2 regions of the Lactobacillus sp. ESL0677 genome follow, and region 1 is predicted to be linked to the other one. Evidence: predicted binding sites of a transcription regulator. Region 1 holds the regulator's gene; the other holds the start of a gene.
What was found. Region 1 encodes HrcA, which represses chaperone genes, less so after heat shock. Its sites were predicted from a motif close to TTAGCACTCNNNNNNNNNGAGTGCTAA; they were not measured.
Positions count from the first base shown of each region.

Region 2: the regulator HrcA is predicted to act here: its motif matches at 3,424-3,450, upstream of clpP (ATP-dependent Clp endopeptidase proteolytic subunit ClpP).

Region 1 is NZ_CP113946.1:1,211,692-1,228,438, forward strand. It holds gene recJ (single-stranded-DNA-specific exonuclease RecJ) at 1-896, opposite strand, end outside; gene lepA (translation elongation factor 4) at 920-2,758, opposite strand; gene dnaJ (molecular chaperone DnaJ) at 2,900-4,036, opposite strand; gene dnaK (molecular chaperone DnaK) at 4,118-5,986, opposite strand; gene grpE (nucleotide exchange factor GrpE) at 6,005-6,601, opposite strand; gene hrcA (heat-inducible transcriptional repressor HrcA) at 6,613-7,662, opposite strand; gene ribF (riboflavin biosynthesis protein RibF) at 7,815-8,744, opposite strand; gene truB (tRNA pseudouridine(55) synthase TruB) at 8,764-9,657, opposite strand; gene OZX76_RS05950 (ribosome-binding factor A) at 9,702-10,064, opposite strand; gene infB (translation initiation factor IF-2) at 10,086-12,728, opposite strand; gene OZX76_RS05960 (ribosomal L7Ae/L30e/S12e/Gadd45 family protein) at 12,734-13,045, opposite strand; gene OZX76_RS05965 (YlxR family protein) at 13,048-13,344, opposite strand; gene nusA (transcription termination factor NusA) at 13,363-14,613, opposite strand; gene rimP (ribosome maturation factor RimP) at 14,631-15,104, opposite strand; gene OZX76_RS05980 (SRPBCC family protein) at 15,232-15,690, opposite strand; gene OZX76_RS05985 (hypothetical protein) at 16,039-16,434, opposite strand; gene OZX76_RS05990 (PolC-type DNA polymerase III) at 16,586-16,747, opposite strand, start outside.
Region 2 is NZ_CP113946.1:600,724-617,470, forward strand. It holds gene rapZ (RNase adapter RapZ) at 1-781, shown strand, start outside; gene yvcK (uridine diphosphate-N-acetylglucosamine-binding protein YvcK) at 791-1,828, shown strand; gene whiA (DNA-binding protein WhiA) at 1,828-2,763, shown strand; gene clpP (ATP-dependent Clp endopeptidase proteolytic subunit ClpP) at 2,808-3,392, opposite strand; gene OZX76_RS03115 (SH3-like domain-containing protein) at 3,563-5,314, shown strand; gene OZX76_RS03120 (hypothetical protein) at 5,513-5,710, opposite strand; gene OZX76_RS03125 (hypothetical protein) at 6,248-7,294, shown strand; gene OZX76_RS03130 (hypothetical protein) at 7,834-7,959, opposite strand; gene OZX76_RS03135 (hypothetical protein) at 8,131-9,201, shown strand; gene OZX76_RS03140 (hypothetical protein) at 9,510-10,013, opposite strand; gene OZX76_RS03145 (hypothetical protein) at 10,123-10,731, shown strand; gene OZX76_RS03150 (PH domain-containing protein) at 10,814-11,371, opposite strand; gene OZX76_RS03155 (Fur family transcriptional regulator) at 11,509-11,952, opposite strand; gene OZX76_RS03160 (amino acid permease) at 12,048-13,484, opposite strand; gene OZX76_RS03165 (SH3-like domain-containing protein) at 13,677-15,203, shown strand; gene OZX76_RS03170 (sugar-binding domain-containing protein) at 15,610-16,641, shown strand; gene gap (type I glyceraldehyde-3-phosphate dehydrogenase) at 16,705-16,747, shown strand, end outside.

The DNA of each region.
Region 1 (16,747 bases):
TCTTCATCATCAGAAAGTAGCAGCTCAACAGCAAGACTAGCATTAGCAAGCCGACCAACTGCATTCAATCGTGGTGCAATATTGAAGCCAACATCAGTTTCATCAATTGCGTCTAGCTTCAAGCCCGCGTTTTTAATTAATGCACGCAAGCCCGGACGCTGCGTTTGGTTAAGCATTGCTAGACCACGTTTAACAATAACGTGACCTTCACCAGATACCTTGACCATATCGCCAATAGTACCAATCATAGCAAGTTCTAAAAGTTCAGACATTGGATCTTGCATTAATTCACGACAAATTGTGTAGGCAACGCCAGCACCACAATAATCATCAAACGGATATTGCTGCTTTGGATAATTGCAGTGCACAATTGCATACGCATCGGGAATTTCTTCTTGGAAAGTATGATGATCCGTAATGATTGTATCAACGCCATGTTCTTTTGCATAAGCAACCTCTTGAACGCCAGTTACACCATTATCGACCGTGATAATGAGCTGCGTGCCATCTTCTACAAGCTTTTGATAAGCTGCTAGATTAGGGCCATAACCATCACGGAAACGATCAGGGATAAAGTAATGCACATCTGCACCCAGTATTTCCAATGTCTCCATCATGATTGTCGTTGCAGTAATCCCATCAGCGTCATAATCGCCATAAATGGTTATTTTTTCACCTTGATCGATTGCCTTAGTAATGCGATCAATTGCCTTATCCATGTCATGCATTAAATTAGGCGCAGCCAAATCTTCCTCAGTCGCATTAAACCAAAAGTCTAACTGTTCATCAGTATTAATGCCACGCAAAGAAAACAACTTAGCCGTTATTGGGCTAAGTTGATATTTTTCAATTAACTCAGAAGGTAACTCCTGAGCGGAACGCTGTTTCCACTCGATCATTAAGTTTTCTCCTTAATATTCTACTTCGAATTTAAATCATCATCGTTCATCTTCAAGACGGCCATAAATGCATCTTGTGGCACTTCTACGCGACCGACAGCCTTCATTCGCTTCTTACCGCGTTTTTGCTTTTCCAGCAATTTAGCCCGACGATCGGGATCACCCGTGTGAATTTTCCAAGTAACATCCTTACGATATGGCTTAACAGTTGCTCGCGAAATAATTTTTGCGCCAATTGCTCCTTGAATATCAACTTCAAAGTTTTGCCGTGGAATTAGCTTTTTAAGCATTGATGTCATTTGCCGTGCCCGCTTTTGCGCTTCATCCCTGTGAGCAATAAAGCTCAACGCATCAATTGCCTGTTTATTGAGTAAAATATCAATTTTAACCAAGTCAGTTGCCCGATAACCCGTAATTTCATAATCTAGTGAAGCATAACCTTTAGTTGAAGATTTTAAATCATCAAAAAAGTCATAAATAATTTCAGCCAGTGGCATGTCATAAATCACGTTAACGCGATACTTATCCAGATAATCCATCGTGACAAATTCGCCACGCTTGCGTTGACATAATTCCATTACTGGACCGACAAAATCGTTCGGCACCATAACTTCGGCTTTAACGTAAGGCTCCTGAACTTCCTTATATTCACCAGCACTTGGCAAATCAGATGGGTTATCAATCACCTTCGTTGAGCCATCATTCATAATTGCGTGGTAGTCAACTGATGGTGCAGTCATAATTAAATCAAGGTCAAATTCTTGTTCCAATCGTTCTTGCACAACATCCATGTGAAGCAAACCCAAAAAGCCACAACGAAAACCAAAACCTAGCGCCGTTGAAGTTTCAGGTTCAAATTCCAAGGCAGCATCATTTAACTGCAGTTTTTGCAATGCTTCTTTTAAATCGTTATACTTGGCATTTTCAACGGGATACATCCCTGAATAGACCATTGGTGGAATTTGCCGATAACCAGGCAGTGGTTCTGACGTTGGGTGTGCCGCAGAAGTAATCGTATCACCCACTCGGGTTTCACGAACTGACTTGATATTAGCTGTTAGGTAGCCAACATCTCCAGCAATTAGAATATCTTTCTTAACCGGTTGCGGACTAGTCACACCAACTTCTGTTACCTCATACTTTTTACCAGTATTCATAATTTCAATTTGATCACCGGATTTAACTGTACCCTCTTCAACGCGAATAGACAGCACAACACCGCGATAATCGTCATATTTGGAATCAAAAATCAACGCCTTCAATGGTGCTGTTAAGTCGCCTGCTGGTGCTGGTATCTCATTAACCACTTTTTCAAGCATATCAGCGATACCCTGGCCTGTTTTACCAGAAACCTCAGCAGCATCAGAAGCATCAAGACCAAGCATTTCTTCAATTTCTTCTTTAGCTTGTTCTGGATTAGCTGATGGCAAGTCAATCTTATTGATTACTGGCAGAATTTCTAGATCATCATCAATTGCTAGGTAAGTATTAGCCAAAGTTTGTGCTTGCACACCTTGTGATGCGTCAACAACTAGCAGTGCTCCTTCACAAGCAGCAAGTGACCGTGAAACTTCATAAGAAAAGTCGACGTGGCCTGGAGTATCGATCAAGTGGAAAATATAATCTTCACCATCTTGGGCATGATACTTGATTTCTACCGAGTTCATCTTGATTGTGATTCCTCGTTGGCGTTCAAGCGGCATATCATCAAGCATTTGATTCTTTAATTGCCTCTGCGAAACTGTATCTGTCAATTCCAAAATTCGATCAGCAATAGTCGACTTGCCGTGATCAATATGGGCAACAATTGAAAAGTTGCGAATGTGTTTTTGATAATCTTGTAATTTTTTAATATCCATAAATTATTTGCACCCTTTGTTTCTATCTCTCTAATTATAGCAAATTCGTAAGTGCAGTTAAAATTAATTAGAAGCTCTGAAAGTTCTGAAAGTTCTGAAAAGAAAAAGAATCCTAAACGTTTAGGATTCTTAATTAGATTTTTACTTCAACTTTTCTTTTAAGCGTTCAAAAAAGCCCTTTTCTTGTGGTGTAATTGAACCACCACCAGCCTTGACGAAGTCGACTAAGGCATCTTTTTGCTTTTCATTAATTGACTCTGGAATTTGCACTTGAACAGTTGTTACTTGATCACCATTACCATTCCCGCGCAAATATGGTACACCCTCGCCGCGCAAAGTAAATTTTTTGTTTGGCTGGGTACCAGCAGGAATCTTCAGCTTGCTCTTGCCGTGAACCGTTTTAATGTCAATTTCGTCCCCTAAAGTTGCTTGAGCAAACGAAATTGGCACTGTGGTATAGATTGTATTGCCATTACGTTCAAAGTCCTTAGATGGCTTAATACGGTAACTAATGTATAAATCACCATAAGGACCACCGTTCTTACCAGCTTCGCCCTGGCCTTCATAACGTAATTGTTGACCATTGTCAATTCCGGCAGGGATATTGATTTCAATATTATTTTTACCATCAACAGTTCCCTTACCATGACAAGTTTGACATGGGTGCTCAATGATTACACCACGACCTTGACACTTATCACAAACTGTCTGACGGCGAATCATGCCTAACATCGACTTCTGCGTTACGGTCATATAACCCGAGCCATGACACTTATCACAGGTAATTGGATGCGTGCCCTTCTCGGCACCAGTTCCTTGACAAGTCGAACAAGTTTCACTACGAGTATAAGATACCTGCGTCTTTTTACCCGTAATCGCATCCATAAAATCAATTGTCAATGTATAATCAAGATCTTGACCACGTTGTGGGGCAGTTGGGTTAGCTTGACGTTGACTACCAGCGCTACCGCCGCCGAAGAAATCATTGAAAATATCGCCGAAATCACCAAAGCCACCGTAACCTTGACCGCCGCCAAAGCCGCCTTGACCATTACCATTGACACCGGCAGAACCAAATTGGTCATACTGAGCCCGCTTTTGCTTATCATGCAAAACCTCATAAGCCTCGTTGACTTCCTTGTACTTTTCTTCAGCTCCCGGTTCATGATTCAAATCTGGATGATATTTCTTAGCTAATTTACGGTAAGCAGAGTTAATTTCTTTATCACTGGCATTACGATCAACACCTAGCACATTATAATAGTCTTCTTGTGCCATCTATTAAAAGCTCCTCACTTTCCAAAAGAAAAGAACTACTTTCGCGGCAGTTCTTTTCTAATTTATTCAATTATAAACCCTTTATTTGTTTGGGTCTACTTTGTGGAATTCACCGTCAGTTGCAGAACCATCACTTGTATTGCCGCCTTGTGAACCCGGATTCTGTGGGCCGGCTTGCGGGCCAGCTTGACCAGCTGCTCCTTGAGCACCACCATTAGCTTGGTACAATTTAACAGCCAAGTCTTGAGCAACCTTAGTTAATTCATCCTTCTTAGACTTCATTTCATCTAAGTTATTGTCCTTTTGCGCTTTCTTTAACGCATCAAGAGCATCTTGGACCTTCTTGGTATCATCTGCAGAAATCTTGTCGTTATCCTTAACTTCCTTCAGAGTCTTTTCAGTTGAGAAGATTAATTGGTCAACTTCATTACGTAAGTCAACTTCTTTTTTCTTCTTCTTATCCTCTTCAGCGTGTTCCTCGGCTTCTTTTTGCATCTTTTGAATTTCTTCATCAGAAAGACCGGATGAACTCTTGATTGTAATCTTCTGTTCCTTACCAGTACCCATATCCTTAGCAGAAACATTAACGATACCGTTCTTATCAATATCAAATGTAACTTGGATTTGTGGGACACCACGAGGTGCTGCAGGAATATCAGTTAATTCAAACCGACCTAAAGTCTTATCGTCTTGAGCCATTGGACGTTCACCTTGCAAAACATGAACATCAACGGCTGGTTGATTATCAGCAGCAGTTGAGAAGATTTGACTCTTAGAAGTTGGAATTGTTGTGTTCTTTTCAATTAACTTAGTGAAGACACCACCCATGGTTTCAATACCAAGTGATAATGGTGTAACATCAAGCAAAACAACGTCCTTAACGTCACCTGAAATAACTCCACCTTGAATGGCAGCACCTAAAGCAACAGCTTCGTCTGGGTTGATTGAGTGGTCAGGCTCCTTGCCAGCCCACTTCTTAACAGCTTCTTGAACAGCAGGAATACGAGTTGAACCACCGTTTAAGATAACCTTATCAATGTCACTAACTGTCAAGTCAGCATCATTTAAGGCATTGTCAAAAGCAACCTTAGTGCGATCAACTAAGTCACTAGTTAATTCATCAAATTTAGCACGAGTTAAGTCAGCTTCAAGGTGCAAAGGACCAGATTCACCAGCAGAGATGAACGGTAATGAAATGTGAGTTGAAGATACACCAGACAAGTCCTTCTTAGCCTTTTCTGCGGCATCCTTCAACCGTTGCAAAGCCATCTTGTCTTTAGATAAATCAACGCCATTTTCATCCTTAAAGTTTTGGATGAGCCAATCCATGATCTTGTTGTCAAAGTCGTCACCACCAAGGTGAGTATCACCATTAGTTGATAATACTTGGAAGACACCGTCACCTAATTGCAATACGGAAACATCAAAAGTACCACCACCAAGGTCGTAAACCAAGACTTTTTCATCTTCGGCATCCTTATCAAGGCCATATGCTAATGAAGAAGCAGTTGGTTCGTTAATGATCCGCTTAATGTCTAAGCCAGCAATCTTACCGGCATCCTTAGTAGCTTGACGTTGAGCATCATTGAAGTATGCAGGAACAGTGACAACTGCATCAGTAATCTTTTCACCTAAGTAATCTTCAGAGAATTTCTTGATATATTGCAAAATCATTGCGGAAATTTCTTGAGGAGTATAGGACTTATCTCCAACTTTAACTTTATAGTCTGCTTCACCCATGTGACGCTTAATTGAAATAACAGTATTCGGGTTAGTGATTGCCTGACGTTTTGCAACTTCACCAACTTGAATTTCACCGTCTTTGAAAGCAACTACTGATGGTGTAGTCCGATTACCTTCTGGGTTAGTAATAATCTTTGGTTCTTTACCTTCAAGAACAGCAACTGCTGAGTTAGTTGTTCCGAGGTCGATTCCGATAACTTTTGACATTGAATTAACATCCTTTCATTACTGTGCAACAACAACCATTGCTGGTCTTAATGTACGGTCTTTGTATTGATATCCTTTTTGTAAAACTTGGACAACGTGGTCCTTTTGATCATCGCTGCTAGCTGCAACTGTTTGAACAGCTTGATGCAGTGTCGGATCAAATTTAACACCTTCAGCCTCAATTTCACTAATTCCGTGATCTTTCATAGCCTTAACTAAAGAATCAAGTGTCATTTGCACACCCTTCTTTAGCTGTTGAGATGCTTCATCATCAACCTTGGCGACTAAGGCACGCTCTAAATTATCCATTGCTGGTAATACATCCTTAGCTAAAGATTGCGACTCATACTTTATTAATTGTGCTCGTTCTTTATTATAGCGGTTTTGCATATTTTGCATTTCCGCTTGACTACGCAAATACTTATCTTCAAAATCTTTGCTAGCTGCTTGAGCTTTAGTCAATTCTTCTTGAAGCTTTTGCTCTGGCGTTTTTTCTTTTTTATCTGCTTTTACAGCCTGCTTTTTCGCTTCGGATTTTGTTTCTTTTTCTGACTTTGCGGTAGTCGCTTCTGTTTGGTTTAAATCTTTTTCACTAGGAAAATCTTTTTTACTCACGGCTAACCTCCTTATTTAAATCGACCGTAATATTCAAGTAATTTCTTCGCTAACTCATTTCTGAAATATTCAAGTAAGCCAATTACTTGTGAATACGGCATATTCGTTGGCCCTAGCAAAGCAATTACACCTTTACCATGGGAACCAACACTGTACTCTGCAGTTAACAAACTATAATCTTTTAACAATTCGTTCGGTAATTCTGAGCCCAAACTGACCCTAACAGGAAATCGACCATTTTTTGAAGTCGGTTGGTAAGAAACCAAATTTGAAATCAAATCGTTATGATCGACTAATTCATATAACGAACGAATACTAGAGACATCCGCTGTTGAAGAATTATTTAACAAATTAATTTGACCATCAACATATAATTGTTCACTGGCAGCGTCATTAATGACATCTTCAACCAAATCAATCAGTTCGCTAGCATGTTTACCACTGATATTTTGACCAACAGCCTTATTAAGCAGCTCCGGCGTGATTTCAGCTAAACTTTTACCAACTAGTTCATCGTTAATCATGCGAACGGCTTTTTCAATCTCATCACCATGAACATTGTGCGGTAAATTATAAACCTGATTCTGAACACTACCATCACTGGTAACTAGAATTGCCATCACTTGCCGACCAACTAGCGGAACAATCCGAAATCCCGTTACAGTTACATCCTGATTTTCCGGTCCTTCCGCAAATGCCGTATAGTTAGTTAAATCGGATAAAATTTTAGCAGCTTCTTGAACGATTTCATTAACTTGATGAAACGGTCGGTCAAGCTGACTAATAACTTTGGTATAAACAGATTCCGGTATTTGCAGCGGCTCGACTAAATTATCAAGATAATAGCGGTAGCCCTCACTGGAAGGAACACGACCACTAGAAGAATGGGTCTTTTCAATTAAGCCCTTATCTTCTAGAACAACCATCTCATTTCTGATGGTTGCGCTCGACACCTTAATCGGCAACTGATTCATCACTGTCTTCGAACCTACTGGATCATGAGTCTGTGTAAAATCATTAATGATTGTTTTTAAAATAAGTTCTTGACGTTCGGTCAACATAAATATCGCCCTCACTTTTAGCACTCTCATATCTTTTGTGCTAACAATTATTATGATACTAGCATTTAGCAGAATGTCAAGTCGAGTGCTAAAAATATTTGGATTTTCTAGCAGCAAAAAATTTCCACCTACTTTTAAGTAGATGGAAGTCTTTATTTATCAGCAAAGTAAGCCTTGATTTCTGCTTCATCATGCGTCATTTGCTTTTTTAATCCTGCAAGATCAACAAATTTTATTTCACCCCGGGTATACTTATACCACTTGATAATCATTTTTTCCCCGTATGCTTCTTGGTCGAAGCCAAACAAGTTAGATTCAATAAAAATCTGTTTGCCTTCATTAATTGTCACGTTGTAGCCAACACTGGTCATGGAATCATACCATTTATCGCCAATGTTAGTTCTAGTTGCATAGACACCGACTTTAGGCAAAACCTTGTTTTCCGACCAAACCAAATTAGCCGTGGGGAAACCTAACTTGTGACCATTACGCAATCCGTGACCGACAATACCAGACATGACATACGGCGAACCTAACAGTTCGGTTGCTAGCTCCATATTGCCGTCGCTAATTGCTTTTCTAATTTCAGTTGAGCCAATTTTCTGACCTTCATAGGTTTGCTTAGGAACATCAATAATATCAAATCTTCCTTTAGCAAATTTAGGGAAGTTTTTCATATTGGCAACGTCTTTTGGCCCATAAGTATAATCAAACCCAGCAACAACGGTATCTGCTTTTAGCTGTACAATAATTTGATCGACAAATTCTTGCGCTGTTAGTTTGCTAAATTTGTCATTAAAATGAATAACAACTAAGTAATCGACACCCAATTGCGCCATTTTATAAGCCTTCTCATCCAGACTATCAATGTAAACAACCTTAGCATTTTGATAAACTTCTTTTGGATGACGGTCAAACGTCATGACAACAAGCGGCAAGTGCTTTCTAGTTGCTGCTTCACGCGCTAATTCAATCAAGTTTTGGTGTCCTCGGTGAACACCATCAAAAAACCCTAACGCTAATACGATTTTACTTGGTATTAAATTTTCTTTAACTGGATAAGTTAAATGGATAATTTGCACAATAAGACCTTCATTTCACCTATTCATTTTGCAAGAGCATCAAATTAGGACGATACTTTTCTGCATCCTTTTGATAAATTGCCTTAACCTTATTATTGTATCGTAATGCAACCTGATTTGCATCAGTTTCTAAAGCAATCGCCGCCCCATTTTTCACTTTTAGCCATTGGTCCATAGTTAAATCAACTTGCGTATAATTTTTAAAAAAGGCATCGATTGGCTGAATCAGTTGTGCGGCTCTACTTGGATCAGCCACAATTTCGTCCAAGCTGACTGCTTGACTAAGATCAAAGCCCGAGCTAGCGGTTCTGCGCAAAGTACTCATTACAGCCGGCACACCTAACTTATCTCCCAAATCATTGACTAATGAACGCACATAAGTCCCCTTACTGCATTCAATTACAAACGCAAACTCCTCTTGGCCTTTTTCTTTGTCAAAAACTGGTTGTGCAGTTAAGTCATAAGCTAGAACATTAACCTGCCGTTTAGGTCGTTCAACCTCAATTCCTGCACGGGCATATTCGTATAAATGTTTACCATTTACCCGTACGGCTGAATAAATTGGTGGTACCTGCTCAATCTTGCCCACAAACGACTGCATCCCCTGAGTAATTATCTTAGCTGCAAGCGGTTCTGTCATTTTTTTAGTTGCCAAAGTTGTGCCACTAATATCATAACTATCAGTGGCGTAGCCAAAAATACCTTCGCCAACATATTTTTTGTTTTGCGTGTGCATTAATTCAATTAGCTTAGTTGCCTGACCAATCGCAATCGGCAAGACACCAGTAACATCAGGGTCAAGCGTTCCAGCATGACCAATTTTTTTGATATGTAAGGCTTTGCGAAGATGGTACACGACATCGGCGCTAGTCATCCCCTTAGCCTTATCAATTACTAAAATACCGTTTAACATTTTTAACCCGTTCCCACTAAAAAAGCGCCACAATGGCGCCTTTTTTAATTGTTACGATCTGCTTCTTGCTTTTTTAAATCAGCAATTAACTTATCGATTTTACTACCATATTTAACAGAGTTGTCCCGCTTAAAAATTAACTCGGGAACTTTATAGACTGTCAAAACCTGCCCAAGCAAGTGACGCATCATTCCCTTGGCTTTTTCTAAGCCAGTAGCAACCTCTTCTTCCTTTTTTGGATCTTCAGAAAGAATACTGTAATAAACAGTTGCATATGATAAATCATTAGTACATTCAACCGCAGTAATCGTAACATCATTGACACGCGGATCACGAATATTTTTCCGCAAAATTTTGGTTAATTCACGGAGGACTTCTCCTTCAACACGACCAATTCTGTGCTTCATACTTTCCTCCTAGCAAAATTACTAATTAGGCTTAACCTCTTGCTTTTCAGTTGCTTCAAGCTGATCGCCAATCTTAATATCGTTATAGCCTTCAATTGTTAATCCACAATCGAATCCTTGCTTAACCACTTTAGCATCGTCCTTGAACCGCTTAAGTGAAGCAACTTTACCAGTGTAGATTACCACACCATCACGAATTAAGTTAACAGTTGAATCACGAGTAACATAACCAGAGTCAACAAAGGAACCAGCAATTGTACCAACCTTCGAAACCTTCCAAGTTTCACGAACAGTTAAGCTACCAACAACTTTATCTTCATAAGTTGGTTCAAGCATCCCTTGCATCGCAGCCTTTACATCATCAATTGCCTTGTAAATAATACTGTAAAGGCGAATATCAACACCATCAGCTTCAGCTTGTGACTTAGCAGTTGCAGTTGGCCGAACATTGAATCCAATGATGAAACCGTTGGAAGCACCAGCTAAAGTAACATCTGATTCATTAACAGCACCAACACCCGCGTGAATAATATTAACCCGAACGCCTTCAACTTCAATCTTTTCAAGTGATTGTTGCAGCGCTTCAGTAGAACCTTGAACATCAGCCTTTAAGACAATGTCAACTTCCTTCATGTTTTCTCTCTTCATTGTATCAAAGAGGTTGTCTAAAGTAATATGTTGAACATTTTCTCTTGATTGTTGCAAAGCTTGTTGTGCTCTTTGCTCACCAACACTACGGGCAGTCTTTTCATCATCAAAGACAACCAACTTATCAGCAGATTCAGGTACATCATTCAACCCGGTAATTTCAACTGGCATTGATGGTGTTGCCTTATCGATTTGACGACCACGATCGTTAGTCATTACACGTACCCGACCAAAGCGGTTACCAATAACGATTGGATCACCAGTGTGCAAAGTACCTTGTTGTACAAGCAAGTCGGCAACTGGACCACGTCCACGAGAAAGCCGCGCTTCAACAACTGTACCGATTGCTTGTTGCTTAGGATCAGCTTTCAATTCCATCACATCAGCTTGCAACAAAATCATTTGTAACAAGTCGTCAACATTTTCACCAGTTTTAGCAGAAATATTAACAAAAATTGTGTCACCACCGTAATCTTCTGGAATTAAGTTGTACTTCATCAACTGTTCTGTAACGTGTTGTGGGTTTGCACCTGGAGCATCCATCTTGTTGATTGCTACGATAATTGGCACTTTAGCACTCTTAGCGTGGTCAATAGCTTCAATTGTCTGTGGCATTACACCGTCATCGGCAGCAACAACCAAGACAACAATATCAGTTATTTCAGCACCACGCTCACGCATGTTTGAAAAGGCTGCATGTCCTGGGGTATCCAAGAAGGTAATCAAATGATCGCCAACATGAACTTGGTAAGCACCAATCTTCTGAGTGATACCACCTGCTTCATGAGCAGAAACATGTGTGTGTCGTAAGCGGTCAAGTAAAGTTGTCTTACCGTGGTCAACGTGACCCATGATTGTAACAACTGGTGGACGCTTAACCTGGTTTTTTGATTCTTTAGATGCTTCCATGCGTTTACTGTAAAGCGTATCAATATCAGAAATATCCTCATGAACCTTTTCTTCTGCATTAATACCGTATTCAGCAGCAATCAATTCAATCGTATCTTTATCTAAAGATTGGTTTTGGTTAGTCATTACACCAAGCATAAATAGCTTCTTAACGATTTCTGCTGGTTCACGGTGCAAAATTTTACCCAAATCTTGAGCATTCATACCAACTTCGTATACCAATGTTTCTGGTAATGGACGCTCTTTTCTCTGAGTTGGTTGCTTTTTTGGCGTTTGGTCAATTTGACGACGCTTATTTTTACGCTTACGACGTTCTTGACGGTCAGAATGATTGTTACTACCATTATTGCCAAAAGTTTGATTTCTACCCTTACGACCAGGTTTACCAGAATTACGTGAAGTATAGCCATTACCACGGCGCTTTTCTTCCTTAACTGGCTCTGGACCAGCATTATTAACTACTGGTTGTTGTCTAGGGACTGGTTCGTTCTGCTTCATTCTTGCTGGCGAAGGCTTAATAATCTTTGGACCAATAACCTTTGTCTCAGTTGTCTTTTCTTTTGCAGGTACCTTAGGTGCTGCAGCATTATTTTTAACTTTTTCAGTTGCCTTAGGATTTTGCAAATGCTCATGATAAGCCTTACGTGCCTTGTCAGCCTGCTTATTCAAATTGCTTTGCTCAACACGCTGCTTTTGCTTTAATTGCTTAAGCAAATCTTGAGCTGCTGGCTTAGAAGTATGCGCATTGGAATTAGTATTATTACTTGAACGGCGGTCTTGGTTACGCTCTTGCGAGTTACGGTTATTAGGCCGGCGATTGTTTCTGCGGCGATTATTATTTCTATTGCCAGTTTCTTCATGCTTCTTCTCATTCTTACGAATAGAAGTGACAGAAACCTTGATTTTGCTGCTCTTTTTAGCAGTCTTCTCTTGCTTTTTAGCGGGAGCGGAGCTATGGAAACTACCCTTTAATTGACTTACTTGTGAATCTTCTAGTGATGACATATGGTTTTTAACATCAAAGCCGAGGTCCTTTGCTTTTTTAACCACAACTTTATTATCGATGCCTAATTCTTTTGCAATTTCGTAAATTCTTTTTTTAGCCATCCCAATCACACTCCTTCATTAATCTTTTGTCCTAATGCCTTACAAAAACCAGCGTCAGTTAAGCCCAACACCTTACGTTCTTTACCAATTGCATGCGACATCTCATCGCTGCTAAATTCAGTAATAACCTTAACGTCATTCTGCTTAGCTGCTCTAGTGATCTTCTCACTTGTATCGGCATGGCTATCATTAGCCAAAATAACTATCTTGATTTGCTTTGCTTTAAGGCCAACTAACACAATTTCAAGCCCAGAAACTAATTTTCCAGCTCGTTGAGCAAGCCCAAGCAAATTTAATGCTTTTTGTCTATTTTGCAAATTTATTTATCACCAAACAATTCTTTTCTTGCCTTTTGATGATCCACATAAGAATACAGGTCTTCATAAAATGCGTCTGGAACTTTGGCACCTAGGCTTCGTTCTAAAACACCTTTTTCTTGTGCAAACTTGATCTTACTTGGATCTAGTGATACATATGCACCGCGTCCCGGTTTTTTACCGCTAGGATCAACAGAGACATTCTTGTCCTTGTCAATCACAATCCGCACTAATTCCTTTTTAGGCTGCATGGTATCAGTTAATAGATCTTTCCGCATTGGAATTTTTCTTTTTTTCAAAAGAACTCACCCCTAGACTTATTCTTCGTCTGCTTCTTCTTCAGGTTCAGCTAACTCTTCTTGCTCTTCTGCATCATCAACCTGAGCTTCTAAATCATCATCAGTAGCTTCGACTTCTTCAGCGACTTCAGTTTCAGTGTCAACAGCAACAGTTTCATCAGTTGTGTTTTCTGCTACTTCTGCAGCTTCTTCATTATCTTCGTTGGCAGCTTTGCTACTTTCATCAACAAATTCAACTTCAGATTCTGGTCTAATATCAATCTTGTAACCAGTTAAGCGAGCAGCTAAACGAACATTTTGACCCTTCTTACCAATTGCTAGCGATAATTGATAATCAGGAACAATTACAAGAGCACTCTTTTCATCTTCGTCATCGCCAAATTGAACAGCAATAACTTCAGCTGGATTAAGCGCATTGGCAATAAAGTCTGACGGGTCTTCTTCGTACTTAACGACGTCAATGTTTTCACCGTCAAGTTCATTAACCACATTTTGCACCCGGGCACCACGCTGACCAACACAAGTACCAACAGGATCAATGTTAGGATCATTTGACTTCACCGCAATCTTGGTCCGATCGCCTGCTTCACGGGCAATCGAAACAATCTCGACAGTACCATCAAAAATTTCTGGGACTTCTTGCTCAAACAAGCGTTTGACCATATTTGGTGCAGTTCGAGAAACAGTGATTTGCGCACCCTTAGAATCAGAACCAACATGAGTTACAAGAACACGAATTTGGTCTTGAGGGTTGTAAGTTTCGTTAGGCATTTGGTCATTGTGTGGCATAACAGCCTCAACATTACCAATTTTAACATAAACGAAGCGATTATCACGTCTTTCAACTGTACCAGTAATCAGTTCATCCTCATATTGTGAATACTCATCAATGATGTGATTGCGTTCAGCTTCGCGTAAATGTTGCATGATGACTTGTTTAGCAGTTTGCGCAGCAATCCGACCGAAGTCCTTTGGTGCAACTTCAAAACGAATTTCGTCGCCAACTTCATAAGCTTTATTGATGTTTAAGGCATCCTTTAAACTATATTCAAGTCGTTCATCATGAACCTCATCAACAACAGTCTTAACTGCTAGTAATTTAAAATTACCTTTGCGTTCATCAAATTCAACTTCAACATTTTGTGCTTGATTATAGTTCTTTTTGTAAGCAGCAACAAGAGCTGCCTTAATTGCTTCGACAATAACGTCTTGCTTGATACCCTTTGTCTTCTCTAAAGTAGCAAACGCCTCTAGCATTTCTTTAGACATAAGTTTAATCAGCCTTTCTAAAATTCAATTGCAAAACGGATATTTGCAATCAACTTGCGAGGAATAGTTAATCGTTTCCGTCTCGTCTTAATCTTTATTTCTAACTCGATTTCATCATCATTAAATGACTTGAGCGTACCCTCATAATTCTTTTCACCGTCAAGCTTTTGATAAAGGCCAACATGAATGTAATTATCAAGGGCTTTTTGCCAATCCTTCTTCGTTTTAATTGGTCGCTCAACACCGGGTGAAGATACTTCTAAAACGTAAGGTTCAGGGAACGGATCAGGCTCAATCTCGTCAAGTTTAGTTGAAACCAGTTCACTAAGCCCGACGATTTCATCCATATCAATTCCGTTTTCACGGTCAACATATATTCTTAAATAATTTTGGCCTTTTTCTTTTACGTATTCAATGTCCACCAACTCGTCATTGCGCTGTGCAATTATTGGTTTAATTTCTGTAAGAACAAGATCTGTAACTTTCGCCAAATATTTTCCTCCGTAATAAAAAGAGTGAGCAAAAAATACTGCTCACTCGAATTAATTATCCGAACTTCTAAATAAGTATACCATATTTTAACATCAATGTTCAATCAAAAACTTTTCTCGGTTAGCGTCAACTTTTTGCAATTTCGCCTCTCAGCTTTAGATCTGTTAAATCCTTGACCATTAACTTAGGCAAATTGCTTTTCATTCCATTCCTCATTAATCTAATAGCTATACCAGATAGACTTTCAGCTACCTGAACCCGTGTTTGGTTGCCCTCATCAGTTAACTGCCAATTATGAATTGCAAAAGCTCCAATTGTTTTTCCAGTCCAGCCAAAAAGATGACTTGTACATGTATGAACGGTTGATTTATATGTTAAACCATTCGACTTCCAAACAAACTGTGAATTTTCTTTAATCGGATAATTACTTTTTACTCTGACATAATTAATGTCACTTCTCCATGCTGTCCAATTCTTAATATCAGACAATACTTTCATCACAGTTTGGCTGTCTGCATCTATTAAAATGTTACTGCTAGCACTAACAATAGCATTATCATCAACATTAATATTAAAATTCTTCATTTATTATCACCTGATGATATTTTACTCAATTTTAAAAGTCAGTGTCAAACATCCTAAGATAGTTAGTAGATAGAAGTATAACAATACTTTTATCTACTTTTTCTTTTACAATTAAGGTTGAAGTCGAGGTCGTCATAAAAAGTAAATCTTTGAATTCAAATGTCAAACGAGTCCATAAATATTTCCCCTACCAACCTGTATAGTATCAAGGCTGCCAATTTTCCGCATTTCTTCACGAAAGTCAACATCATTATAATCGACATTGAACTACAGATTAGACTCAACAGCCTTGTATATCAAAGTATCATTATCTCCTTTGGTTAACTTAAAAACTGTAACACTGTAAATTTAACCCTTGATTAATCTATTCATTGCCTCTTCAACCTCCACGTATGACAGATAATTATCCCGAAACTTCTTAGCCTCACTCATCATCGGCAATTGCTGCTGCCGAATTTCTGCTTCTGCCTTATCAGTCGCAATCCCCAATTGGTTAGCGAGATAAAATTGCAGCGGTGCCGAATGAATGTGGTTGTACACGACCTTAAAATCATGACCAGCACCATACTTTTCTTGAGCACCCGATAATTCATGCAGCAAATGCTCCTTTTGGTTAGGGTGCCCCGACTGATTAGCAATATTCTTGCTAGAATAAAGTGAACGCTTAGTATTTAAACTGATATCGTCATTATTGGGATTAGTAAAATTGCTGATAATATCTTTTGCTTGTTTAATGGTTATCATTTCTTGCCTTCAATCAACTAAATCAAATCTTTTACTTATATTATATCTAGATAGATTGGTAAAAGTGAAACAAAAAATAGAATAATTCCTTTTCCTTGAAATTAATCATACACAAAAAATCGCTAGTCCAATGACTAACGATTTTCTTATATTAAATATCAAATAATGACAATTGATTTTGGTCAGGCATCCCTTCCAGAACGCCATTGTCTTCTAAATAGTCCATAATTGTTTGCGAAACTTTACCGCGCTTAGACAAATCTTCTTTTGACAAGAATTTTTGCTCAGCACGAGCTGCAACAATTTGTTTAGC
Region 2 (16,747 bases), 610 kb from region 1:
GGTCGATAATTTGCCGCCAACGCTTCTGGGGAGTTTTTGGGATTTGATTGTAAATTCTGATGATTTCACAAAAGTTGCGGTTGTGATTGATTTACGGGTGAAAAATTTTTACCGTGATTTGCTTGATGAGGTTAATTCATTAGAAGACAACGGAACTGTGCAGACGACAATCGTCTTTTTGGATGCGTCAAACGATACATTGGTTGCGCGGTATAAGGAAACACGCAGGCTGCCGCCGCTTGCCAGTAGTGGCCGTTTGCTTGACGGGATTGAGCAAGAACGGCAAATTTTAACCGGAATCCGCAATCGCGCGAACTATATTATTGATACTTCTGAGTTAACGACTAAGCAGCTAAAACAAAAGTTGCTTAAAGAATTTAGCGATCGGCAAAGGCAGCCATTTTCGATTGAAGTGATGTCATTTGGCTTTAAGTATGGGATGCCAATCGATGCCGATATTGTAATGGACGTGCGTTTTTTGCCGAATCCATTTTATATACCAAAATTGCGGCCGTTTACCGGTTTAGACAAGCGGGTCTTTGATTACGTGATGGATAAAGAGACAACGCAGACCTTTTATGTGAAATTGCTTGACCTCTTAAAAATTGCTTTGCCCGGTTATATTAAAGAAGGCAAGGAAAAACTGACAATTGCGATTGGCTGCACGGGTGGTCAACACCGCAGCGTGGCGATTGCCCAGCAACTAGCCCGTGATTTAACTAAAGGCGGTTATCAGGTAGATATTACGCATCGTGAAATCAGTCGCTACACTAGAAAATAGGTGAATTAAATGGCGTATGGAGAAGGAAAAATTATCCGGGTAATTAAAAGTAGACGTCCTAAAGTCGTAGTTATTGGCGGCGGGACTGGCTTACCCGTAATTTTAAATGCATTAAAGGACCAGAATGCCGAAATCACGGCAATTGTGACCGTTTCGGATGATGGTGGGTCGTCAGGTTCAATTCGCAACTTTATTAATGTTGTGCCGCCCGGTGATATTCGTAATGTGCTAGTGGCTCTAAGTGATATTTCGCAAGAAGAGAAAAATATTTTTCAATACCGGTTTGATTCGTCAGACTCATTCTTTTCCGGCCATGCCATCGGTAATCTGATTATTGCAGCGCTAAATGAAATGCACGGCAATATCTTTGACGCAGTGCAGTCTTTATCCAAAATGATGCACGTTGATGGCCATGTTTTTCCTGCATCGAATGAACCTTTGACCTTAAATGCGGAATTTATTGATAGTACCAAGCAAGCTGGTGAAAAGGAAATCACTGATAAAGATAAGCGAATTAAACGCGTTTGGGTGACGGACACCAATTCTGATGATAAGCCGGAAGCGGTTTTACCGGTTTTGGCTTCCGTGATGCAGGCAGATGCTGTTGTATTGGGCCCAGGTAGTTTATTTACGTCAATTTTGCCTAATTTGATGATTCCGAATCTTGGTCAAGCGGTGCGCGAAACCAGTGCGGAAGTGATTTATATTTGTAATATTATGACGCAGTTGGGTGAGACCGATCATTTTTCTGATAGTGAGCACGTTGCGGTCATTAATAACCATCTTGGTGGCAATTATATTGATACAACGCTGGTTAATGGTGCCAAAATCGATATGAGCAAGTTTAATCCAGCAGATTACGATGCATACTTGGAACCTGTTAAGAATGACTTTGCGGGCTTGCGAGCTCAAGGCAGTCGCGTGATTACCGATGATTTCATTGACCAGCGCAGTGGTCTGGTCTTTCATGATGGTAAAAAGGTGGCGCGTGAGATTATCAGTTTGGCGTATGAAGCAATGTCCCGCAGAAAGAGGACCGATAAGTAATGGCAAGTTATGCGAGTAATGTTAAAAAGGAATTGACGGCATTGCCAATTCATCCCGAGCATGCGAAAGCAGAGCTGGCGGCATTTTTGCGAATGAATGGTGTGTTAAACTTTCACGATCATCAGTTTAGTTTGGATATTACCACAGAAAATCCGGCGATTGCGCGGCGGATTTTTTCCTTGATTAAAACCGCTTATCGCGTTGAGCCGCTGCTCATCGTGTCACGCAAGATGAAATTGAAGAAGAATAACCAATACCTTGTTCGCCTGCAAAATCATGTCCGTGAAATTTTAACCAATTTGGAGATTTTATCTGCGGAATCAGGCTTACTGACGCGAATTCCTAAGCGAATTATTACCTCTAAGGAAGGTGCAATGTCGTATTTGCGTGGTGCATTTTTGGCCAGCGGCAGCGTCAACAATCCCGAGACTAGTCGTTATCATCTGGAAATTTATTCAGCTTATGAAGATCATAATGATGATTTGCTGGAATTAATGAACCATTATTTTTTCTTGAATGCAAAAACAACTAAACGCAGGCGTGGATTTATTGTTTATCTCAAGGAAGCAGAAAAAATTGGTGATTTTCTTCATATTGTGGGCGCGTTGAATGCCATGCTAGCGTTTGAAGATTTACGGATTATGCGTGATATGCGCAACTCTGTTAATCGGCTGGTCAACTGCGATACAGCTAATTTGAAAAAAACAGCAACAGCAGCTGCCAAGCAGGTTGAAGATATTGAATTGATTGAACGCAAGAAGGGACTAGATACATTACCGGAAAAGTTGCGTGACCTGGCGCAGTTGCGGTTAACTAATCCAGAGTTATCATTAAAGGAGCTGGCAGAGCAGGTGCCAGATGGCCCAATTTCAAAATCTGGTGTTAATCACCGACTTAAAAAATTGCACGAGTTAGCAGAAACCTTAAGACAATAAAAAAGAGTTCATTTTAAAATGAACTCTTTTTTATTGTTAAGTAATTACTTTTTCTTGTTAACCATAATTTCGTCAATCAAGCCGTAATCCTTAGCTTCTTGCGCGGTCATGTAGTTGTCGCGTTCAGTGTCCTTTTGGATTTTGTCTAACGGCTGGCCGGTAGTTTCGTGGATAATGTTGTTAATCTTTTCCCGACTCTTCAAAATTTCAGTAGCAGCAATTTGAATGTCAGTTTGCTGACCCTGAGCACCACCTAAAGGTTGGTGAATTAAGACTGTCGAGTTTGGCAATGCAAACCGTTTACCTTTGGCACCACTAGTAAGTAAGATTGAAGCCATTGAAGCGGCCATCCCGATGGCAATCGTGGAAACGTCGGACTTGATAAAGTTCATTGTATCCATAATTGCCAAGCCTGAAGTGATTACACCACCGGGTGAGTTAATGTAAAGTGAAATATCTTTGGTGTTGTCTTGAGCATCAAGGAAAAGTAGTTGCGCAATAATCGTATTTGCCATATCATCGTTAATTTCGCCACTCAGCATGATAATCCGGTCTTTTAATAACCGCGAATAAATGTCGTATGCACGTTCACCGCGAGCAGTTTGTTCGATAACTGTAGGTACAAGCATATTTCTGCCTCCTAAATTTAAGTTCTAATTATTAGCACTCTAATAAGTACAGTGCTAATTAAATCACTTACATGGGTGACTGTCAATGAAAGTGTATCAATTTTGTATTTTTTGTAACGAGCTTCTTATATTACAATATAGAGAGTATATTAAATTTTGGAGGAAAGATTTTGAAGCATTTTAATAAAATAGCAACTATTATGACGACTTTGATGCTGGGAGCATCTGTCGCAACTAGCTCCCCTACGGCAGCAGTTTTTGCTGCTACAACTGACTCTGATGCACCTGCTTCAGATACCAGTGCAAATTCCAATTCGAATTCTGTGAATAGGCCTGACGACTCAAAGGATACAACTGGCACTAATACACCAGATGCAGATAAGCCGGCCGATAATACTAAGCCTGATGACACATCGAACGCTGCAGATACTGATAAACCAAAAAAGCATAAAGCTAAGCCAAAGCAAAAGGTTACTGGTTATTCAATGATGACCAAGGTTGCTGGTAACAAGAATTATAAGGTTTGGAAGACAGTTTCTGACGGTAAGGTTCACACTAAAGTTGCCGACGGTAAGATTTACCAATACAATCACATTCAGTCAGATCAATTGATTGAGACCAAGAAGGCCCGTTATTGGCGAATTTATGTTGACGGTCGTGAAGTTGGTTATGTCAACGAAAATTATTTTGCTAAAAATCAGATTGCAGTACCGAAGACAGTTTCTTTAGTACGGAATGATAACTATGACTTTTTCTCATCTGACGCTATTTCCTATGTTACTAACAGCATGGGAACTGTCATTGATAGCAGTCAAGTTAAAATTTCTAAGCAAGACATTTCTTGTAGTAAGGCTAAAACTTATAAAGTTAAATACAGTTATGGCTCAGCCAAAGCTACAGTTAAGGTAACGGTAAGAAAGAGTACCAGTGAAGGAATTGTTGATCCCAACGATTATGCTTCTGTGACTGGACAACCTGGTACTGAGGATTATAAGAGCTGGAAAAAGCACTATGGTTCCTCAGTTAATTACATTAGTCCAACTGAGTATACCCCAGAAACTGAGTCTCATACTTTAAGTAGTAACGGCTTGACATTGAAGACCAAGTTTTATCAACCAGTGTTACTAAGTGTTAAAGATCCATCCGATGATAACATTAACCGTGTGGGTCATATTCCAGAAGGGATGACGGTTTCTAATGGTTGGGCTTACACGAGTTTATTAAGTCACACCAACTTAATGTCAGGACATGTTGTTGGTTATGATTTAAATAAGTTAAAAAGTCCATATAATGCTCAGCACCTGCTCGATATGTCGCAAACTGATTTTAATAATTATGTAAAGCATATCAAGGTTAGTCAATATATTCCGATTGGCCACGGTCAAGCAATGGGCGCAAGCAATAAATATATTTACGTGATTAACAATGATCATACACAAAAGGAAAGTACTGACTCAGTTGAATTGGTACAAATTCGCAAGAGTGATATGCAAATTAATAAGATTTGGACTTTTAAGACCTGGATTGGTGACGATTCACAACCGCGTTATTTCCAAAATGGTGTTGTAATGTCTGATACTGACATGTACACTGTTTATCACGATGCCAAGAACAAGTGCTATGAGTACTGGGAATTGCAACGCAAAGGTGATAATTGGTACCCAAAGCTTGTTGGTAAGACCAATGGTAATTTTGTTAGTAACGGTGCCCCAGTTCAGGGCTTTGCCTATGATCCCGTTAACCAAAGGTTCTACTTGGGCTTTAACGATTTGATCTTTAAGATGAGTCGCGATGGTGCGATTAAGCAGGCTTACCAATTTGACACTGGTCGTGAGATTGAGGGCATGTCAGTTAGTGATAATCAGTTATACGTTAACTTGGCCCAACGTGCAGAATTGTTGGTTAGCATGAATATTAACTAAAAAAGTAAGAGCTGTAAGCTCTTATTTTTTTGCTTCAATTTATTTGATAGATTAGATAATTGATTTTGGAGAAATTAAAATTGTTCGCCTGGTTTCTACATGCTATAATATAGCTGTAAATAAAAAGAAGCCCTGTTAGCGTAGGACTTCTTTGAACAAGCAACTCCGCTTTTAAGAGCGGTGGCTAGTTATAGTTTTTTAGACTATCCCATAACCTTTGAAGTTATAAGTGGGACGGTTTTTCACTTTAAAATTTTTTAAAGCAAGCTTTAGTTCATCAAGTGCTTTGATTAACTCGGTGGCATTATCAGTTAACTTGATTAAGCTACTGATAATTTCAGCCAATGTCCAAATAATCATTGCGAGTGATAGACTAAAAGCAATAACAATATCCAAGGTGGATACCCGACTAATCCTTTCTGTAGGATTCTGTAGTTTATAGTTGTTACACCATAAGCACCACTTCCTTAGGTTAGAAATTAGTCACCGCAATCTAGCTTATACTCATGCTTATTTAATTATAGCAAAATAACATTAAAATTGGACAGATAATTTTATAATGAGCTGACTCATTCTCTTACCAAGCAGCGTTATACTATTAATTTTGCAAGAACTAAGTGATACTTGGTTCCTGTTTTGTTGCCTAATTTTTGAAATAAATATTGAACAAAGATTATATGAGGTGAATACTAAAATATTTATGTATATCTATACCAAATACTTTATAATATTAATATAGGATATAAAAGTGGGGGGGTAAACATGATATTAAACAGTAGATTTTTATATGACTCAAACTGGAAAAGGAAAGAACTAAAAATATAAAAAGAAAGGCGTAAGCAATTAAAAAGAAGAAAGAAAGTAGTTATTAAAAAGATAAGCAACAATAAACTTGAAAATGAAGTTAATGAATTAGAAAGAAAGGCTAAATCAATGACGGAAGATACCGAAGATAGTGAAACTAAATCTACCCCTAGATCATGTACTGGGAAATTGAAAGATACATCTCATAGTGATGACAATTCAGTTTCAACTAATGAAAAAACTAAAACTAAAAATAAAAATAATGATGATGATAATGATAACTCTCCTGAAGAAGATAATCACAAGAAACCGAAGTTACCATGCTATAAGCATAAATGCGTAGAAGTAACACTTTATATAATATACATAGTCACCGGTATTATATGTATATGTACTGATCACTTTAAACGATTTGGGTTATTTATAAGAAGATTATGGTATTTTTTTTCAAGTACTAATATTGGCTTTTGTACTATTTTACTAGTAATTTTTATTCTTACTGTTTGGTGTTATCATAAAGATTGGTTTAAAAAGAAGGTAAGCACTAATAGTCAAAATAAAGAGAGTGAACAATTACGATATCAACAATTACGTAAAAGAGAAAATCTAGCTAATAGAAAGATAACTAATAATAATCTTGAAATTAAGGTTAATAAATTAGAGAAAATAGCTAAATATGACAATCTTAAAGCTATGGCTACAACGAAGAAAACTAAATCTAAGAATTTAAAAGTAGAGAACAATGATAAAGCTGATGAATATTATAGAAATTGGTGCGATGTATGGCTTTCACGTACTGAAGGAATTTCGGTACTTATTGCCATATTTTCGCTCACTGTGCCGTCCAAAAATAATTGGGGACAATTATTAACATTAGCAATTTTAAGTGGAATATCTATAGGTTCAATCTGGTTCTTTTCAAGACAAGAGCACATAAAAGAAGTAATTGCATATGACAAGAATGCAAAAATTAAATTTATTAATATATTTTTAATTACTTTATTGATAATTGACTTGGTGTGTTTTTTATATTTAAGTTTTGGTCTTGGAAATACAGGTGTAATAGCAGCAGGTGTATTTATAACTGCTGTAATAACATTTTATAGTCTAAAAAAGCATAGCGAGACAGTGAGAAAAAATATAAATAACCACATAGAAAATAAAGATAATAAGTAATTGATATAAATACTGTAATTTTTAAAATACATCACTTTTAAAATTTTAAAAGTGATGTTCAAAAACGTCTCAACTATAGATAGTCGAGACGTTTTTATGTGTTTGCTCTCTTTCAACCCTAATTATCTATCGTATATTTATGCAAAAAATATTAAATAGCCATTTAAATACGCTGATATGTATATTATACTGGACAGGTAAGGCAAAACCAATCATTAAATAGCTAAGAAATTAACTATTTAGTCAAACAAATGAAGTCAAAGCCGTTGGACATATCAGCTTCAGCTAAACTTAAGATTTAGGTTTAGTAGCTGCCTTTTTTGACAATTTAATAAGATGGGGTAGCACCCCTTAGAGTGATAATCGTTAAATTACATTTATTATTTTAGCATACTCATGGTACCAAAATAATAGGTGTAAACTTGTGCCGATAAACAATTATCAGTAGAAGTTTGCACCTATTAATTAAATGTAATAAAAAATAGTTGAGCTAACACTACTAAAACTGTTAGTTCAACTATTTTCTTGAGAAAGAGTAACTATTGGCAAGCCGCCATTACCAAATTAGGATTCGCAAAATTCATAATTGGTACTGAGCCACTTAAAAGAACTAACGAGGTTAAAGCTGTACCAACTTTAGCCAAAGTTTTCTTTACCGTATGCATAGTTACCCGCCTTCCTTTTCTCTAATATGGTCAATAATAACACAATTATGAACGGATTACACAATGAGTTTTTAATAATTTTTCGCACTGACATATTAATGAATACAAGCTTGTACTAATAATTCATTTATTAGCAGAATTTTATATTTATTAGAAAGAAGTTTATCAACTATGAAAATTAAAAATAAAATTACCACTTTGGCACTATTGAGTGTCTTAACACTAGGTACGACAAGTGCTATTGCGCCTGTACAATCAATAAAGGCTGATTCAATCCATGCTACTGATTCACGCTGGCTAGTTACACAAAACAATTGTGTAAATAATGTAGAAGCCAATTATGGCAAAGTAACCGCCCATCAATGGGACTTATTAAAAGATAAGCGTTCAGATTACAAAAAAAGTAAAAGTGCTGATTTTGATGGCATGAATCCTAAATGGGCTACTAGTAAAGATTTAGCCAAATATGCTAAAACTGCTAATGAACCAGGCTGGCATTTCTTTAACCATCACCGTTATGCTCGCTGGTGGGGCTTGGGCGCCTTTGGCGTTAATGTAAAAATCAATGTCAATGCTGCCAACGGGTATCATGAATATAATCATGATACCCGTTATTTTTGTTCCACTTATGATCAATGGTATGACTTCTCGCCATCAGGTTTAGGTGCGCCCCAAGATATGGGCCGCACCCCTGCATTTAGGTATGGTGGATTAATGATTCGTGGAGCTGGCCAGTTTAATGGTACGCCTTATGTTTTAGTAACTCAAAACCAAATTGAAGATAAATATGATACGTCCGCATTTAGTGCCGTACCGCTGCAAGATATTACGGTACCTTATGGTATGAAAATGACTGGTAACATTACGGGTTATTTACTTGATGGCTTTGATGAAGAAACTGGTGGTGCTATTAATAACTTACATAAAACTACTATCAAAAATAACTTGTTTTATGAAAGCGCTACAGTTTCCAAAAATGAGCGTAAACATAGTAAGGAACTATTAGTAGCCTTAGATACGCCTTATAAATTAGATGATGGTAAAAACTATTATTTAGCTTATGAAGATGTTGTCAATGGTAGCAGTTCTTATGGCTTATTAATTCCAGAAGATCAATTATCTAAACTAGTACCTCACAAAGTTTATTATCAACACGTTGGCTCATTTACAAAGACTAAAGGAACTAATAGCTACAATACGTTTAAGCCCAAGCATAAATATATCAGTGGCTGGGATAACTAAACAACAAAAAAAGCCACTCATTTTGAGTGGCTAATGATTAAATATAAATTGGACTATGAAAAATAAACTACTAACTTCTTACATTTTAATAATCTGGTCAAACTGGGTTAACCAATTTATTATTTGCGTCATCGGCTAATGAACGAATATTTTGGTTGTGATTATTGATGGATTGGGGTCGTAGTAGCCTAATCCATCCCCATAATAAAAATAGCAGCAGCGTTGCGGCTCACGTTTAGTGAAAGCCGCAGAACGCTGCTGCTATTTATTTTAAATAATTATCTTGTTATTTAGCGACCAGTATCTTCTTACTCAACTAACTTCAACTTATTCTTAGCCGTTTTCTCAAGTATGAATAAACTAGGAGTACTATATACTTTTGGTAGCATCAAATCTTTAGCAACTTTATTAATATTAATATTTTTATTTGCAGCTACAACATAGACTAAATGATGCTGCTTAACGTCTGCCTTAATGCGATCACGAAGTTCAAATCTGGATTCATAACAGCGCGAACAGGTATCACGATAAACAATTACATTAATCTTCGTTTTAGGTTTTGCCTGTAAACAAGCAGTAATAAACTTAGGATCAACTTTATCATTATAAAAGGCTACTCGTGGACCATAATTTACACTCTTAAGAACTTTAGTTACACCATTTTTAGGTAAAGTCGTGTTAACAGTAGGTGGTTTGGGCCCACTTTCATGTGTTACAATCGCGCTTACGCTAACAATCCCAATTATTAATACTAGAATTGCCGCAATAACATAGCCTTTATGCTTGAGTAATTGTTTACCAGTTTTTTTCATTATCCTGACCTTTCATTATTTTTTTATCAGTAATATACTATATTGTACCAATTAATAAATCTGTTATACAGCATTTATTAAAGTTTTATTTTGAAGAGAGTTAATTTAGATGAAACAATATTTTAGTAATTTTGCTATTCACTTACGCTGGGGTAATCAGGCACTACTTATTTTGGGTATTTTAGTAATATTATTCGTGATTGCCATTATTGGTTTAGTTTATTTTATGCGTAAAAGTAAGTATCTTGGTGCTGTCATAGCATTTACTATTAGCATTGTGCTGATTATCAGTAGCCTAATTATTATTCCCAGGACAGCAGTTACACCTAATATGGCACAGAATATCTTAGATGATGAAAAGACTGTTAGACAAGACGCCGTGCGCATTGGGAAGAATACCAAGGATGACATTCGTAGACGGCCTAATATTAATACCTTACCCGAGAATTTCAAAACTTCTAATTTACACGTTACCAAAGAAGATGTCATGTACAATCGTTATCGTAGTAAGATTGCAATGTCACGGTCTTATAACTTAATGCACGTAGTTGTGGAAGCCTATCTTCGCCCAAGCATATACGATTCTTATGCTGGTAAACCGATTAAAGATAAGAAATTCGAAAAAGATATGCATAATTATTTCCAGATGATTAACACTTATAATCTCTACGCGCCAGTAGAACACAAAAAGCAAATTTATGCTGACGGTTTAGATTAAAGTCAAAACAAAAAAAGCGGCAGTAACCGCGGTCTCAAAAAAAGTGAACCACGGTGCTGCCGCTCTTTTTTATAGTTTAAGGCTATAAATTAAGCAATTGCTTCTTTTTAGCATCAAATTCAGCTTGGGTAATAATGCCATCATCTAATAAACCCTTTAATTCACGAAGTTTACTTAAAGAGTCATTTTCGGTAGGTGCGGCAGTTACTGGACTTTGACCACGATTTTTATATGCAGCCACAGCATTCTTAATCGCTTTCGCCATCGTTGAAACCGTATCTGCTCTAACTTTCTTTACTAGTAAGTGTTGATTACCACTAGCTATGCTAATGTCACCTTCAAAGATTCTTTTCTTGAAAGAAACCCCAGTGATTGAATCTAATCCAACTTCCGATTGGTTAGATCCAAAAAGGAAGCGTTTACTAAGAAAGATTACACGTTTATTAGTACATACTATTAATTCAACGGTACCATCACCCAAATCATCGCTATCTAGGCTACCACTTGTTGCATATTTAATGACTTCATCGTCATCCATTATTTTGGACAGCAATTTTACTTCACTTTTGGCACTAAACGAAAATACAAGTTTAGGTACACCTGCATTTTTTAATTGTTGTTCAACTGTTTCCAAATCCATTCTAATATATTCTCCTAAGTTTAAACTTGATATTTACTGGTAATATACTTCTCAACAAGTATAGATTTAGCAACATTAGAATGTCAATGTGCTTTTCTGCTTCAATATAGCCTGAGTAATTTTAAGTTGATTAATTTTTACTTTTTCTTTTGACAAGCAGGGCATAATCCAAAGATTTCCAAATGGCTGGCTGAGCTCACAAAACCAGTTTGATTTTCAGCCTCAAGTCGCATTTGGTCTTCAATTGCGCGAAAATTGGGATAAAAAACATCAGCAATTTTACCGCAATTAGTACAGATAATATGAAAGTGTGGCTTAACAAAGTAGTCGTAGTGCGATGAGTTATCACCGTTCTTGATTTCAATTACAATGCCGGCTTCTACTAATTTCTTTAAAGTATTGTATATCGTTGCCCGATAAGTTGGAATTATATCACTACTGACTGCTTGATAAATCATTGCCGCTGTTGGGTGATTATGGTGCGACATCAAATATGTTAAAATTTTCAATCGCGGATGTGTGACTTTTAAGTGGTGCTGACGCAGCAATTGTTCTGCCTTACTAGCTTGCTTTGTGGTCAAAGATAATCATCTCCCTCATCTTTTTGTCTTTAGTGTATCATTTTTTGCTAATAAAAAGCCGCCCAAAAAGGGCGGCGAGATAATTTTACCATAGGTTACATTTTGGCATCTTGATGACGCTTGATTGTTGGTAAAATTAAACCAAGCAGGAACAGGACAATTGGCGTTGCAATATTTAATGTCAATGTAAATGGATCAGGTGAGTACATCCCCATGATACAACATGCAGTTGTAACGGCAAAGCACCAGATACCAGCTGTAAATGCTAGACCTTGGTGAGTTGTCATTTGGTAAGTATTGCCAGTAATAAATTTCTTATATTGTTTACGCAATGCAACGTAAGCAGCAAAGATCCATAGGTAACGAACTGGCATAACAATTGAATTTAGTTTAACCAGCTGAGCCATTACTGCCTGAGCATTTGGCATCAAGATTTGCAGGATAATTAAGCCACCAGATAAGATAACAATTAACCAGATACCATTGATATATGCACCGTGCTTATTTAATTTGAGTAATTTATTAGGGATAAAGTCTTTAGCTTCTTTACTTCCTAAGAGCATTCTCAATGGCGCATCAATACTGATAACTAAAGTTGAAAACTGCCCGATAACATTGCACCAAGCATAAATATACATGAACAAACCGCCGACGCGATAGTATTGTCCCAGCTTGTTAAAGGCCATGTAAGGACCATTAGAAATGTATTCGTTCAGATGGCTGCTGACAATTTTAGGATCGAACATCATTGCCATAGCAATGGTACCTAAAATTGCTGAAACCATAACCATTACGGCCAGACCAATCATCGCTTTTGGAAAGTTCTTAGATGGGTCTTTCAGGTTGTTAACGTATGGTGAAATTTTCTCAGCACCACCAACGGCGAAAACTAGAATTGATAACGAGGTGAAATATTTCATGTTAAAAGTTGGCATGAAATTCTTCCAGTTCCAACTAATGTTGAAGTAGCCGGCATGCGGATTAATCACAGGTGCTGCAAACATCATGATGATGAATAAAATCGACATCACAAACATTGAAGTACCAGCGATTGTTGAGAGGGTCTTGATGACCGGTACGCCGCGGCTGGCAACCCAGCAGAAGAACAGGAAGACGGCAAGTGTGGCAAGTTGCGTCCAAGCCGTTGGCACGCTGTCGTACCAGTTGGTATTGCCGAAGATGCCCCAAGCCATTCCTCTTAGCCCACCCGTACCTTTACTAGAAATATAAACGATGTGGACAGCCCAGAAGGTCCAACCAGCGTAGTAGGCCCATTTTGGCCCCATTGTTGCGTTAACCCAGGAGGCAACACCACCTTCGGAATCTTTGAAAACGGAACCGAGTTCACCAACCATTAAGGCATAAGGAATAAAGAATAGCAGGAAGATCATAATCCAGCTAAAGATAACGTGGGTTCCATCGAAGTAGACAAAGCCGTTAACAACGTTCCCAAAGCTCCAAACGATGGAGAAGGCCATTGTTGCTAAGGTTGTCCACAACATTTTCTTGGAATTATCGTGTGTTTCAGTCATGAAATAATATTCTCCTTTCAGATAATTATTAATATTGTACACTAGGCTAACCTAAAAAGCTCTCATTTTTCATAAGTTAACAAGTACATTATGGCTTTTACTTGAAAAATTATATAACGCAAGTAACTATTGCAGAAGACTTATAATTGTGCAAGACTATCTTTATATTGTTAACTAGAGAGTAGGAAAATTATGAAAAAGAGACAAGTTGGGAAAAGTTTACTTACTGGTGCAATTATTGCAACTAGCTTATTTGCCTGTGGTAATTATCGCTCGGTAACCGCTAAAAGCTACAAAAAGGCGGTAACCAAAGTTGCAGGGAGTGGCAACTATACGGTTTATCATCATGCTTCTAAAAAGGGCCCAGCTGGTGCATTTACCTCAACTAAGTATTTTAAACATGCCAATTTGCAGGCAAAAAAGTCGGTAGCAACTAAAAAGGGTAAGTTTTGGCAAATTATTGTTTACGGTCGCACTGTTGGTTGGGTTAACCAGAATTTTTTTGCTAGAAACAAGATTGCGGTTGCTAAAAAAGTCAGTTTGGTTGAAAACAGCAATTATGAGTTTGAAACGCGGGATGCAATTAGCGTGGCGGCAGACAGCCAGGGAACAGCAATCAATCCTAGTAAGGTTAAGGCTTCACCAGCTAAAATTGATACGGATAAGCCAGGAACAACCACTGTTCATTTTCAATATGGCAGTGCCAAGGCTAGCGTTGAGGTAATGGTGCGTGATGATTCAGATGAGGGGGTTGCACGCGCTGACCAGACGCCGCAGAGTGGCCCAACGGCAGTGTCAACTTGGAAAGGAAGTTCTAAGTCATCATCACGTAATTGGAATGCCAAGCACCATTATGGTTTTGAAACAAAGTCGGACACGTTTAAGGCTGGAAATTTAACGCTGAAAACCAAGCTTTACCAACCACGTTTTGTCAGTTTGGACTACAACAAGGCAGCAGATAAGATGGGACAGGTGGGCGTAATTCCTGAAGGGATTACTGTTAACGGTAACAACTTTACGGTTGCAGTTTTCAATAATAGTAGTGATTTAAAGGGACATTTAGTGTCTTATGATTTAGGGCATATTAATAAATATCGTGCGCAAAATCTGCCTGGATTAGGCTGGTCAACTTTTAAAAAGTACGCAGCCCACATTAAAGTCAGTCCTTATATTAAATTAGGTCATGGTCAATCACTGGGGTCTTCTAGCAAGTATCTTTATGTGATGGCAAATAACAATAAGATGGGTAATTCGAAAGCTTCTGAAGAAATTTTGCAAATTCGTAAGTCGGATATGAAGATTAATCAGATTTGGTCATTCAAGATTTGGAATGGCTCATCAGCGCGTTACATTCATAATGCAACTTTTAGTGGTGATAACACAATGTACTGCTTGTTCCACAATGCAAGTAACGGTCGTTATGAATATTGGAAGGTAACTAGAAGTGGCGACACTTGGACACCAGTTGAAGTTGGCGCAACGCAAAGCAACTTTATTGGCAATGGCTCACCGGTTCAAGGTTTTACTTATGATAGTGGACATCAGCAGTTCTATATCGGCTTTAACGATTACCTATTCCGCGTTGGTGTAGATGGAACTTATAAAGGTAAAAACCATTTGCACGTTAAACGGGAAATTGAAGGCTTATCGGTTTCTGGAAGCAAGCTTTACGTTGAATTTGCGCAGCGTGGCGAGTTAACGGTTGGAAAAACAAAATAAACAAATGAAAAAAAGCAGCTTTATTACAAAGCTGCTTTTTAGTATGGGTCCCCTGAGAGTCGAACTCAGATTTTAAGAACCGGAATCTTACGTGCGATCCATTACACTAAGGACCCAATTAGCACAACAACAAGTATACCAGAAAGAAAGAAAAAATAAAAATATTTTTTGTAAAAATTCGTTAAAAAGTTATCCTGCCGGTCTAAATTCTGGTATTTTATAGCAATTTAATAATTAATATTTCACTTGAATTATTTTCAAAGCATTGTTATACTGTAATTGTCGATTGAGGAATAGCAGATTTTATATTTAACAAGTCTATATTTCTCTTATATTTTTAAGCAATCTGGGACAGTAAATGACACATATTGGGTCATGATTGTCCCAGTAGGAAGGAGCGAAGGCGATGTACTCGGAATTCCCAGTGCTTGAAGCTCTCGTTCCTGATATTTTAAAAGTGTTTCGACAAAGGTATCTTGTCCTTGAGCAGATTTCGCTTAATGCACCGATTGGTCGCAGAAGCGTAGCACAAGCTTTAGGACTTTCCGAAAGAAACGTGCGAACAGAAACGGAGTATCTTCGTGATCTTGGTTTAATTGAAATCAAGAGCTTTGGCATGTTTATGACGGAAAAAGGCAAGAAGACCTTGCAGGATGCAGCTCCATTGATTGATCGGCATTTCAATGCCCGCAAGACAGAGATTGAGTTAGCACACAAGTTAGGTATTGAACGGACAATTATTGTTCCGGGCGATAGTGACTTGCAGGAACGAGTTTATGAGCGCATGGGTGAAGAACTTAGTTCAGCTTTAAATCTGCTTTTGCCGCTGGGTAAGTCAATCATTACTGTTCTAGGTGGTGTTGCTCTTGCAAAGTCTGCGAAGTACTTGTCTAAGAACTTGAGCGATAATCGGCAGTTGGAATTTGTTCCGGGGCGCGGAGCCTTGGGCGAGAATGTTGCGATTCAAAGTAACACTATTGTTCAAGAAATGGCCGTTAAAACCGGCGGTAAATATAAGACTTTATACTTACCTGAACAAATTTCGACTCAAGCTTACAAGTCACTCATTAGAGAGTCGACTTTTGCCGATGTTCTAGAAGACATTGCCAAAAGCGATGTCGTCATTCATGGCATTGGCTTAGCTCATGATATGGCTCGGCGCAGAGGGTATGATTCGATTCGTTTATCCGAATTGCGCGAAAAAAAGGTGGTCACCGAATGTTTCGGGTGTTTCTTTGATGGCCGAGGAAAGATTGTCGACCGCGTGCAACAGGTTGGCTTGCAGTTTGAGAATCTAAATAAAATCCCGCACATATTTGCCTTTGCTTGTGGCAACCGTAAGGCTCAAGCAATCAAAGCTTATATGCCTAATGCTCCTCATCAAACCTGGTTAATTACTGATGAAGGAGCCTCAAATAAGATTTTAAAGGGGATTTGAGTCTCATTTAAAATAAATTGGTGTTTACAATTCTTACATAGTTCTTAAGGAGGACTTTAGAATATGACAGTTAAAATTGGTATTAACGGCTTTGGCCGTATCGGTC